Regions from separate parts of the Pseudomonas sp. LS44 genome, predicted to be linked through region 2. Evidence: predicted binding sites of a transcription regulator. Region 2 holds the regulator's gene; each other region holds the start of a gene.
The links. Region 2 encodes sigma-54, which starts transcription at its own class of promoters, with help from an activator protein. Its sites were predicted from a motif close to ANTGGCATNNANNTTGCTNT; they were not measured.
Positions count from the first base shown of each region.

Region 1 (4,124 bases), 1.1 Mb from region 2:
TTGCGATCGAATTCCGGCAATTCGTCGAGAAACAATACGCCTTGGTGCGCCAGGGTGATTTCCCCCGGCTGCGGCCGGCTGCCCCCGCCGACCAGGGCCGGGCCGGAGGCGCTGTGGTGCGGCTGACGAAACGGTCGCTGCGGCCAGGCTTCCAGCGGGGCATGGCTGGCCACCGAATGAATCGCCGCGACCTCCAGCGCTTCAGCTTCATCGAGGGGCGGCAGCAGCCCGGGCAGGCGACTGGCCAACAGGGTTTTGCCGGTGCCGGGCGGGCCGCTGAGCAGCAGGTTATGCCCGCCACTGGCGGCGACCAACAGGGCGCGCTTGGCCGAGTGCTGGCCCTGCACTTCGGCCAGGTCCGGATACGGCGGGGTGCGCCGCAGCAGGCCCTGGGCCTGATAGGGCATTAGCGGCTGGCTGCCATTGAGGTGTGCGGCGAGTTCCAACAGGTGGTCGACGGCCAGCACCTTGAGACCCGAGGCCAGGCTGGCTTCCTCGGCATTCGCCCGCGGCACGATCAGCGTGTGCCCCGCCGCGCGCGCGGCCAGCGCCGCCGGCAGCACGCCCTGGACTGCGCGTACCGCGCCGGACAGCGCCAGTTCGCCAAGACACTCGAGCTCGCCAAGCGCCTCGCCAGGCACCTGGCCGCTGGCGGCGAGAATCCCGAGGGCGATGGCCAAATCGAAACGTCCACCGTCTTTGGGCAGGTCGGCAGGAGCCAGGTTGAGGGTGATGCGGCGGGGCGGGAAATCGAAGCCGGAGTTGAGGATCGCGCTGCGCACGCGGTCCTTGCTTTCCTTCACGCTGGTTTCCGGCAGGCCGACCAGGGCCAGCGACGGCAAGCCGTTGGCCAAATGGGCTTCGACGCTGACGGCGGGCGCTTCGACGCCCACCAGGGCACGGCTGTGAACAATAGCCAGGGACATGATCACTCCTTGATCGGTCCCGCCGGCGGGCCGGCGGATAGGTAGCTACTGCGCGTCTACGCAGCATTGAATCGGTGTCGCTCAATACCTGTCGCGGTTACCCGAGCGCGGCTCCTGCGCCGAGCAAGCGATCAGCTGGCGGGCGGATTCTGCTTGGCTTCCAACTCGGCAACTTTCGCTTCCAAGGCTTCCAGGCGACTACGGGTGCGCGCCAGAACGGCCATTTGACTATCGAATTCGTCGCGGCTGACCAAATCCAGTTTGCTGAAGGCACTTTGCAGTAAGGCCTTGAACTGGCTTTCGATCTCGGTGTGGGGAAGTGGGCCTTCACTGCTGAACAGCCGGGCGGCTTGGCTAGCGAGGGCATCGAGAAAGGCTTTGGGTGGCAGCATGCGCGCGGCTCCGGTGGCGAGCGGCGCAGTGTAGCACGTGCCCTGATGCGGCTTTTTGCGCACGGTTAAGGAGCAACTAGAGGGGAGTGGTCGCACCATTGTTGTGCGGTAAACATAGCCGTATACCCGCGTCAAACCTATGAATCTGCGCTAAACAACTGAAAAGCTTCTTTTTTGTCGAGCTGGCAAGGTTTCTGCTTAGTCGCCTGTGACGCATGCACCGATGCAGATCGGGAAAGGTGAAACGGGGAGTTGTTTCGCCCATAACGATTGGTTGTTGTTGGAGTGGCCGAACTGGGCGCCCGACGCGTTACAAAGCCAGACACTGCGCTTAGACTTGAACCGGGTTCGTTTTTCCTGGGGCGAGTCCACCAAAAACGGGAGAAAGTTTCATGAAGCTAGTCACTGCCATCATCAAGCCGTTCAAGCTCGACGACGTGCGTGAGTCGTTGTCCGAGATCGGCGTGCAAGGCATCACTGTCACTGAAGTCAAAGGCTTCGGGCGTCAGAAGGGCCACACCGAGTTGTATCGCGGCGCCGAATACGTTGTTGATTTCCTGCCTAAGGTAAAGATCGATGTGGCGATTGCCGACGATCAACTCGATCGCGTGATCGAGGCCATCACCAAGGCGGCCAACACCGGCAAGATCGGTGACGGCAAGATCTTCGTGGTCAATCTGGAACAGGCCATTCGTATCCGTACCGGCGAAACCGGCACAGACGCAATCTAAAAAGCCGCCGAACCCAACGCCCCAGGAGAAAACAATATGACTCTGCGTAAATTCGCAGGGCTAGGAGCCCTGTTGTCCCTCGTTACCCCCGGCCTGGCCATGGCCGCCGACGAGGTTGTGCTAAATAGCGGTGATACCGCGTGGATGCTCACGGCCACCGCTCTTGTCCTGTTCATGACTATCCCCGGCCTGGCGCTGTTCTACGGCGGCATGGTGCGTTCCAAGAATATTCTGTCGGTAATGATGCAGTGCTTCGCCATCACCGGTCTGATCAGTGTCCTGTGGGTCATCTATGGCTACAGCATCGCGTTCGATACCACTGGCATGGAGCAGGGCGTCGTTAACTTCAACTCCTTCGTCGGCGGTTTCGGCAAGGCGTTCCTCGCCGGCCTGACTCCGGCCAGCCTGACCATGGCCTTCCCGGAAAGCGTGTTCATCGTCTTCCAGATGACCTTCGCCATCATCACCCCGGCGCTGATCGTCGGTGCCTTCGCCGAGCGCATGAAGTTCTCCGCCATGCTGATCTTCATGGCCGTGTGGTTCACCCTGGTCTATGCACCGATCGCGCACATGGTCTGGTCCGGCAACGGCGGCCTGATGTGGGACTGGGGCGTGCTGGACTTCGCCGGCGGCACCGTGGTGCACATCAACGCTGGTATCGCCGGTCTGGTGGCCTGCCTGGTGCTGGGCAAGCGTAAAGGCTACCCGACCACCCCGATGGCCCCGCACAACCTCGGTTTCACCCTGATCGGCGCCGCCATGCTGTGGATCGGCTGGTTCGGCTTCAATGCCGGCTCCGCGGTCGCTGCCAACGGCACCGCCGGCATGGCCATGCTGGTTACTCAGATCGCCACTGCTGCTGCCGCTTTGGGCTGGATGTTTGCCGAGTGGGTCACCCACGGTAAGCCGAGCGCCCTGGGCATCGCCTCCGGTGTGGTCGCCGGTCTGGTCGCCATCACCCCGGCGGCTGGTACTGTCGGCCCGATGGGCGCCCTGGTGATCGGTCTGGCTGCAGGCGTGATCTGCTACTTCTGCGCCACCAGCCTGAAGCGCAAGCTGGGCTACGACGACTCCCTGGATGCCTTCGGCGTCCACGGTATCGGTGGCATCATCGGCGCGCTGCTGACTGGCGTGTTCGCGGCACCGGCCCTGGGCGGCTTCGGCACCGTGACCGACATCGGCGCGCAAGTGTTCATCCAGTTCAAAGGCGTGGCCTTCACCGTGGTCTACACCGCCATCGTCACCTTCGTGATCCTCAAGGTGCTGGATCTGGTGATGGGGCTGCGGGTTAACGAAGAAGAAGAAACCGTCGGTCTCGACCTCGCTCAGCACAACGAGCGTGGCTACAACCTGTAAGGTTCGCGGCTCGTCCAAAGCGCCCGGCTCATGCCGGGCGTTTTGCATTTTATGGCAAGCGCTCAGGCAATGCCGAACTGAACTTGATCAAATCCAAAGCTCTGGTATGCGGCTCTTTGCTTTTTCCGGCGGCGCGCTAGAATGCGCGCGAAGTGGAGGACGGTATGTGGCAGCAGCGCTTGATCCACTTGCCGCCGCGCTCGCGCGGCTTTCATCTGATCACCGAAGAAATAACGGCGGCACTTTCGGAACTGCATGTCTGTCGAATCGGTCTGTTGCACCTGTGGTTGCGCCATACCTCGGCTTCGCTGACGGTCAACGAGAATGCTGATCCAGCGGTACGCCGTGATTTCGAGCGATTCTTCAATCGCCTGGCACCGCAACAGGCCAGCGATTACGAACATGATGACGAAGGTCCGGACGATTTGCCGGCGCACTTCAAAGCCAGCCTGTTGGGCTGCCAGTTGAGTCTGCCGATCAGCGGTGGGCGCCTGGCGCTAGGAACCTGGCAAGGAATCTATCTGGGCGAGCATCGCGATCACGCGAGCGGGCGCCAGATTCTTGCCACGCTACATGGCGAGGCAATTTGAATTTTTCCGGCGACGTTCTATAGCGTACGTAGCTGGTCTATAACTAACCTGCTTTTCGCAAGGGCTGAGGTTGAATATGAGCGATGAAGATCTGGAACAAGACGAACTGGACGGTGGCGCGGAAGACGA
Region 1 covers NZ_CP102830.1:4,284,366-4,288,489, reverse strand. The annotation lists gene NVV93_RS19290 (YifB family Mg chelatase-like AAA ATPase) at 1-926, opposite strand, end outside; gene NVV93_RS19285 (accessory factor UbiK family protein) at 1,058-1,318, opposite strand; gene glnK (P-II family nitrogen regulator) at 1,711-2,049, shown strand; gene NVV93_RS19275 (ammonium transporter) at 2,086-3,405, shown strand; gene NVV93_RS19270 (secondary thiamine-phosphate synthase enzyme YjbQ) at 3,570-3,995, shown strand; gene sutA (transcriptional regulator SutA) at 4,072-4,124, shown strand, end outside.
Region 1: the regulator sigma-54 is predicted to act here: its motif matches at 1,500-1,519, upstream of glnK (P-II family nitrogen regulator).

Region 2 (4,124 bases):
GTTCGCGATGTCAGCCTGTCCATCGAAAGTGGGCAGATCGTTGGCTTGCTCGGCCCCAACGGCGCTGGCAAAACCACCTGTTTCTACATGATTGTCGGCCTGGTGGGCGCTGATCAGGGCCGCGTGCGCATCGACCAACAAGACGTCACGCACCTGCCGATGCACGGTCGCGCTCGCGCCGGTATTGGCTATCTGCCGCAGGAAGCATCAATTTTTCGCAAGCTGTCGGTTGCCGACAACATCATGGCGATCCTCGAAACTCGCCAGGAACTCGACCGCGCCGGACGCCGCAAAGAGCTGGAAAGCCTGCTGCAGGAATTCCATATCAGCCATATCCGCGACAACCTCGGCATGAGCCTGTCTGGTGGCGAGCGCCGCCGGGTGGAAATCGCCCGAGCGCTGGCCACCGCACCGAAATTCATCCTGCTCGATGAACCGTTCGCCGGGGTCGACCCCATTTCGGTAGGCGACATCAAGCAAATCATTCATCACCTTAAAGCCAAAGGCATTGGCGTTTTGATCACCGATCACAACGTGCGCGAGACTTTGGACATCTGCGAAACCGCCTACATTGTCAATGACGGCCAATTGATCGCCGAGGGCGATGCCGAGACGATCCTGGCCAACCAGTTGGTCAAGGAAGTCTACCTGGGGCATGAATTCCGCCTGTAACGCGGCAAATTACCGGGAAGCAAACAACGGACTAGAAAAACACCCAAAGCTTGGGCATATAATTTGCTTCCTAACGGCGCCTCGCGCCCTGTAGTGGATGGCGCCCTGCGCCGGCGAACAAGGTACTAAGCCCCTGCCATGAAACCATCGCTAGTCCTTAAGATGGGCCAGCAGCTGACGATGACACCGCAGCTGCAACAGGCCATCCGCCTCCTCCAGCTATCCACCCTGGATCTCCAGCAAGAGATTCAGGAAGCTCTGGAATCCAACCCGATGCTGGAGCGCCAGGAAGAAGGCGAGGATTTCGACAACACCGATCCGCTGGCCAATGGCGCTGACACTCAGAATTCCACGCCGGAACAGGCCGAATCGTTTAGCGAAACCAGCTATCAGGAAACCAACTCGTCGCCCGAGAATCTCGAAGAAGGCGAGTGGAACGAACGCATACCCAGCGAGTTGCCCGTCGATACCGCCTGGGAAGATGTCTACCAGACGAGCGCCAGCAGCCTGCCCAGCAACGATGATGACGAGTGGGATTTCACCACCCGCACCTCATCCGGCGAGAGCCTGCAGACCCACCTGCTCTGGCAGCTCAACCTGGCGCCGATGTCCGATAAAGATCGCCTGATCGCCGTTACCCTGATCGATTGCATCAACAATCAGGGTTATCTGGACGAAACCCTGCAGGAAGTGCTGGAAGCCTTCGATCCGGAACTGGATATCGAACTCGATGAAATCGAAGCGGTGCTGCACCGCATCCAGCAGTTCGAACCCGCCGGCATCGGTGCACGCGACCTCAGCGAATGCCTGCTGCTGCAATTGCGCCAGCTGCCAGCAAAGACCCCCTGGCTGAGCGAGGCTCAACGCCTGGCGAGCGACTATCTCGATCTGCTCGGGGGGCGCGATTACAGCCAACTGATGCGTCGCATGCGCTTGAAAGAAGACGAGCTGCGCCAAATCATCGAACTGATTCAAAGCCTTAATCCGCGCCCGGGCTCGCAGATCGAATCGAGTGAGCCGGAATATGTGGTGCCGGATGTCATCGTGCGCAAACACAACGATCGCTGGCTGGTGGAGCTCAACCAGGAAGCCATGCCGCGCTTGCGGGTCAACCCGCAATACGCCGGCTTCGTGAAACGCGCCGACGCTAGTGCCGACAACACCTTCATGCGCAATCAGTTGCAGGAAGCGCGCTGGTTTATCAAGAGCCTGCAAAGCCGCAACGAAACGCTGATGAAGGTCGCCACGCAGATCGTCGAACATCAACGCGGCTTCCTCGACTATGGCGACGAAGCGATGAAACCGCTGGTTCTGCACGACATCGCCGAAGCCGTTGGCATGCATGAATCGACCATTTCACGGGTCACCACACAGAAATTCATGCATACCCCACGCGGTATTTACGAGCTGAAATATTTCTTCTCCAGCCACGTCAGTACCTCCGAAGGCGGCGAATGCTCGTCTACCGCGATCCGCGCAATCATCAAAAAACTGGTCGCCGCGGAAAATGCGAAAAAGCCGTTGAGCGACAGCAAGATCGCTGGTTTACTGGAAGCACAGGGCATTCAAGTGGCCCGTCGCACCGTCGCCAAATACCGTGAATCCCTCGGAATAGCCCCCTCCAGCGAACGCAAGCGACTGATGTGACGGAACATTGATCCAAGCCAAAGTGTTCCGGTTACAGGCCCGTTAGCCTGTTCTTACACACGGCAATAAGGAGAACGCGGTATGCAAGTCAACATCAGTGGACATCAACTGGATGTGACCGACGCCATGCGCGACTATGTCGCCGAGAAACTCGGACGATTGGAGCGCCACTTCGACAAGATCACCAATGTGCAGGTCATCATGGAGGTCGAGAAGCTCAAACAGAAAATCGAAGCGACTCTGCACATCGCCGGCGGCGAAATCGTCGCCAACGCCGAACACGAAGACATGTACGCCGCGATCGATCTGCTTACCGATAAGCTCGATCGCCAACTCATCAAATATAAGGAGAAGCAGCTAGGTCGCCTGCAAGGCGCTACGGCTCGCTAATAACCTTCCTTCCCATGATTCGACTTGAAAACATCCTGACCCCCGGCCGTTCCCTGGTGAACGTGCCGGGTGGCAGTAAAAAACGCGTACTGGAACAAATCGCCAACCTGGTCGCTCGCGAACTGCCCGACCTCGATGGCCAGGACATCTTTGAAAGTCTGGTGGCCCGTGAAAAACTCGGCTCCACCGGCTTCGGTAACGGCATCGCCATTCCCCATTGCCGGTTGCCAGGCTGTACTGCTCCGATCAGCGCGGTATTGCGCCTGGAAGCATCAGTCGATTTCGACGCCATCGATGGCGCCCCAGTCGACTTGCTATTTGTACTGCTGGTACCGGAAGCGGCTACCGACGAACACCTCGAATTGCTGCGGCAGATCGCCAGCATGCTCGATCGCAACGAAGTACGTGAGCGTCTGCGTCATGCGCAAAGTAGCGACAACCTATACCAAGTGGTTGTAGACGTTCAGAACGGTTCCTAAGGAAGCCCTCCTCATGCGCTTGATCATCGTCAGCGGCCGCTCCGGCTCAGGCAAGAGCACCGCCCTCGATGTCCTTGAGGACAACGGTTTCTATTGCATCGACAATCTTCCCGCCGGGTTGCTTCCCGAGCTTGCCGAGCGCTCGTTGTTGCATACCGAATTGATCGAGCCGCTGGTCGCGGTATCCATAGATGCGCGCAACTTGCCCAGCCAACTCGAGCGCTTCCCGGAGCTGCTGAACGAAGTCCGCGCCCGGTTTATCAATTGCGACGTGCTGTATTTGGATGCCGACGAGGAGGTACTGCTCAAGCGCTTCTCGGAAACCCGTCGCCGTCACCCGCTAACCAACGAGCGCCGCCCACTCGCAGAGGCGATCGCCGATGAGTCCACATTGCTCGGGCCGATTGCCGACCTCGCCGATCTGCGCATCGATACCAGCCACCTCAACCTTTATCAGTTGCGCGACAGCCTAAAGCTGCGCCTGCTGAACAAACCTGAGCCCGGCACCGCCTTTCTGGTCGAGTCTTTCGGCTTCAAGCGCGGCATGCCGGTCGATGCCGATCTGGTGTTCGATGTGCGCTGCCTGCCCAATCCCTATTGGAAGCCAGAGCTGCGTGAGCACTCCGGACTTGAGCAGGAAGTCATCGACTACCTCAGCGCGCAGCCCGATGTGGAAGAGATGTATCAGGATATCTACGCCTACCTGACCAAATGGCTGCCGCGTTTTGCCGCCAGCAACCGTGCCTATGTGACAATCGCCATCGGCTGCACCGGTGGTCACCACCGCTCGGTCTATCTGGCCGAACGCCTCGGTCAGTCACTCCAACATCTGAAGAACGTTCAGGTTCGCCACCGCGACCTTAGCTAAGGATTTTTGCCGCGATGCCCGTCTGTGAGATCACCATCATCAACAAGCTCGGCCTGCATGCCCGCGCT
Region 2 covers NZ_CP102830.1:893,521-897,644, reverse strand. The annotation lists gene lptB (LPS export ABC transporter ATP-binding protein) at 1-672, shown strand, start outside; gene NVV93_RS03960 (RNA polymerase factor sigma-54) at 811-2,319, shown strand; gene hpf (ribosome hibernation-promoting factor, HPF/YfiA family) at 2,401-2,709, shown strand; gene ptsN (PTS IIA-like nitrogen regulatory protein PtsN) at 2,724-3,188, shown strand; gene rapZ (RNase adapter RapZ) at 3,202-4,056, shown strand; gene NVV93_RS03940 (HPr family phosphocarrier protein) at 4,071-4,124, shown strand, end outside.

Region 3 (4,124 bases), 1.9 Mb from region 2:
TCGATACGCAGATCGCCCACCACGCCGCTCTGGATATTGCCATTGCCGTCGACGGTATTGCCCTGCAGGCGATAGCCGAAGTTGTTGGTCACATAGCCGTCGCGGTCGGTACCGAAGTAGCCAGCCCGGGTATAGCCGACGTCGCCGCCATTGCTGGTGACGAAGAAACCGTTGCCGTTGATGGCCAGGTCCAGGGCGTTCTGCGTGTAGTTGATGTTGCCCTGGTTGAACAGCTGCGACACGTTGGCGAGCAGCACGCCGCTGCCCTGCGGGTTGGACCCGGTGCCGAGTACCGAGGCGGCATACACGTCAGCGAATTCCGCGCGCGACTGCTTAAAGCCCGCCGTGCCGGCGTTGGCGATGTTGTTGCCGGTAACGTTGAGGTCACTGGTGGCAGCCCGCAGACCGCTGAGACCGATATTGAACGCCATTCAAGACTCCTTGGCCGGTAAGTCCGGCGACTCCAGCAAACGCTGATTCTGTGAATTACTGACCGATGACCTGGACCTGGGAGAGCGCAACGCTGCCGATTCCCGCCAGGTTGAGCATCAATTCGCCGCCGTTCTGGGCCAGGGTGACGCTGTCGACGTTGGCCGGCAGCATGGTGTACAGCCCCTTGGTTTCGGTGCCGTAAACCGCCTGCGCTTCGAACTTGTAGGTGCCGGGCGGCAAAATATTGCCGTTCGAATCCTTGCCGTCCCACATGAAGCTGACATTGCCGGCCTCCTGCTGACCAAGGTTGACGCGGTTCACTACCGTGCCGGCGCTGTCGTAGACGTTGACGTAGACGTTGCTGCTGGAAACCGGCAACACCGCGCTGGCCTTGAAGGTCTCGCTGGTATCGACCACAGCCTTGTCGCTCGGCACGATCACCTTGCGGCCGACCAGCGAGGATGCCTGCAGCGCCTGCGAGGACTGGTAGCCGGAGAGCAACGAACTCATGCTGTCGTTGAGCTTCTCCACGCCCTCCACCTGGCTGAACTGCGCCAGTTGGGCGATGAACTCGCCGTTGCCTTGCGGCTCCAGCGGGTTCTGGTTGTTCAGCTGCGCCACCAGCAGATTGAGAAACTCGTTCTTGCCGAGTTCCTTGGACTTGGTTTCGCTCTTGATCTGGTACTGGTCCAGCGCCGAACTGCCGACACCGCTTACGCCATCTGTGCTCATGATTCTTCCTCGTGCGCCTTACCAGGCCGTTGGAAAACTACCTACGTTGCCGATACGGCGTTAAAAACGGCCTCAAAATGCTCATTTACAACACGTAAACTGCGCTTTTTCGGCCGTTTTTGCCTTGTCTCGGCTGCCTCGCCTACATTTTTCAACGGCCTGTTACTGACCCAGGGTCAGGACTTTTTGCATCATCTGCTTGGCGGTGTTCATCATTTCGGTATTGGTCTGGAAGGCACGGCTGGCAGAAATCATGTCAGCCATCTCCTCGACCACGTTGACGTTCGGGTAATAGACGTAGCCGTTGTCGTCGGCAGCCGGATGCTTCGGCTCGTAGCGCGGCGTCAGGGTGCTCTGGTCTTCGATCACGCCGAGCACCTGCACGCCGGCACCGGACTGGTCCTGGTCGGCGAACAGCGAGCCACGGTCGCCGCTGCCGCTCAGCGAGCTCTGGAACATGGTGGCAAACACCGGATGGCGGGCGCGGTAGGTCTGATCGACGCTGGACGACACGCTCTCGGCGTTGGCGATGTTGCTGGAAATGGTGTTCAGGCGAGTGCTCTGGGCGCTCATGCCGGTTCCGGCGATATTGAAAACACTGGCTAGTGACATGGCAGAGGTCTCCCTTATTCGCCGCGCAGGGCGGTGATCAGCCCTTTGAACTTGCTGTTGAGCAGCGTGAAGCTGGATTGGAACTGCACCGAGTTTTCCGCGTAATTGGCTTGCTCGAGCTGCGCGTCCACAGTGTTCTGGTCGATCGACGGCTGCATCGGCGTGCGGTACTGCAGCGCAGCGTCGGCCATGCCGATGCCCTGCGCGTCGATGTGCTGGCTGTTGGTGCGATTCAGCTGAAAGGTGCCGCGCTGGGTCTTCTCGCTTTGCTCAGCGAGCACCGAAGCGAAATCCAGATCACGCGCCTTGTAATTCGGCGTGTCGGCATTGGCGATGTTGTTGGCCAGCACTTCGGCGCGCTGGGCGCGGAAGCCGAGTGCTTTTTCATGAATCCCGAGGGCTTTGTCGAAACTGATGCTCATGGTCAACGAACCTTGCCAAGTGGCTTATCTGGTTTTCCTGCCAGAGATATAGCAAGGCGCGTGCCATTTTATTTTTTGCTTATTTTTCAATGATATAGATAGATATTACTGGTGCATTGCCGCATCAAGCGGCAAGCCTTTTCCGCCTCCCGGCAAGCTCGACAGCGAGCATTGCCGCCCCTGTGCCGATCACGGCGCGGCGATGGGTATCGCTTCGCTCAACCCATCTACGGATCTGTAGGAGCGAATTCATTTGCGATGGGGCCGCTCGAGTTGCCCCTGTTCGCGAATGAATTCGCTCCTACACAGCACCGTAGCCCGGATGAAATCCGGGGCGAAAAAAAGGAGGCCTAGGCCTCCTTCTATATGTACGTACGAATCACTTCACCTTGTAGATGATCCCCGGGCTGCACTGGACCATCTGGTAATGATCCGGCAAGCCGTTCAGCGCTTCCGATGCACCGAGGAACAGATAGCCGCCCGGCTTCAGCGTGGCATGAATGCGCAGCAGGATGTCCTTCTTCACTTCCGCGGAAAAGTAAATCAGCACGTTGCGGCAGAACACGATGTCGAACTTGCCCAGCACCGCATAGCTGTCGAGCAGGTTGAGCGGGCGGAACTCGACCCGATTGCGGATCGCCGGCTTGACCGCCCAGCGCCCAGGCGCAGTGTTGTCGAAGTACCGCTGCAAACGCTCCTGCGACAAGCCCCGGCCAATCGCCAAGCTGTCGTACTCGCCGGTCTTACAGGCTTGCAGCATCGAGCTGGACAGATCGGTGCCGAGAATCTGCGCGCCGCCGCGCAGCTGCCCAAGGTTGCTGCGCTCGAACTCATCGATCGCCATGGACAACGAATACGGCTCCTGCCCCGACGAGGCGGCCGCCGACCAAATGCGCAGCCGTTGGGTAGGATTGGTCTTCAGCAGCTCCGGCAGAACGCGGCTTTTCAGTACGTCAAACGGATAGGTATCGCGAAACCACAGGGTTTCGTTGGTGGTCATGGCGTCCACCACCAGCTCACGCAGCCCGCTGCGGGGCTGCCCCTCCATACGCTGCACCAGTTCGCCGAGGCTCTTGATGCTGTGCTGCTCCATCAGCTTGTTCAGCCGACTGGACACCAGATACTGCTTATTGCTGCCCAACAAAATGCCGCAGGCTTTTTCCAGAAAAATCCGGAACTGTTCGAAATCCACATTACCTGAAGACACTGAGGCCGCCTTACCAAACATACTTATCTCCGAAAGCCAGACCTTCAGCTTTCATCCGCTACCTTGATGCGTTCAACCACCCGCGACGCCAAATCGTCGGGGCGGAATTTGGCGAGGAAATCGTCCGCGCCGACCTTCTTCACCATGGCTTGGTTGAATACCCCGGAAAGCGAAGTATGCAGGAGGATATGCAGCTTCTGCATGCGCGGGTCGTGGCGAATTTCTGCCGTCAGGGTGTAGCCATCCATCTCCGGCATCTCGATGTCGGAGATCAACATCAATAGCTCTTCCTCGGGTAGCCGACCTTCGTCGACCATAGCGCGCAAGTATTCCAGCGCCTCGCGGCCATCATTCAGCGCAACGACCTCAACGCCCACCGTTTGCAGGCAACGCATCACCTGCTTACGCGCCACCGACGAGTCGTCGACGATCAGGACCCGCTTGCTCGGCGCCTTGCTCTGGGTTTCCTGGTCGATGATGCCCGCGGAAATATGCTCAGAGGTCGGCGCTACTTCGGCGAGGATCTTCTCCACGTCGATGATTTCCACCAATTGCTGATCCAGACGGGTGACGGCGGTCAGGTAGTGATCGCGGCCCGTGCCTTTGGGCGGCGGCAGGATTTCTTCCCAGTTCATGTTGACGATGCGCTCCACCGAACGCACCAGGAAGCCCTGAACCTTGGTGTTGTACTCGGTGATGATGACGAAGCTGTTGGTCAG
Region 3 covers NZ_CP102830.1:2,770,505-2,774,628, forward strand. The annotation lists gene NVV93_RS12295 (flagellar hook protein FlgE) at 1-431, opposite strand, end outside; gene flgD (flagellar hook assembly protein FlgD) at 487-1,164, opposite strand; gene flgC (flagellar basal body rod protein FlgC) at 1,327-1,776, opposite strand; gene flgB (flagellar basal body rod protein FlgB) at 1,791-2,198, opposite strand; gene cheR (protein-glutamate O-methyltransferase CheR) at 2,578-3,405, opposite strand; gene NVV93_RS12320 (chemotaxis protein CheV) at 3,450-4,124, opposite strand, start outside.
Region 3: the regulator sigma-54 is predicted to act here: its motif matches at 2,247-2,266, upstream of flgB (flagellar basal body rod protein FlgB).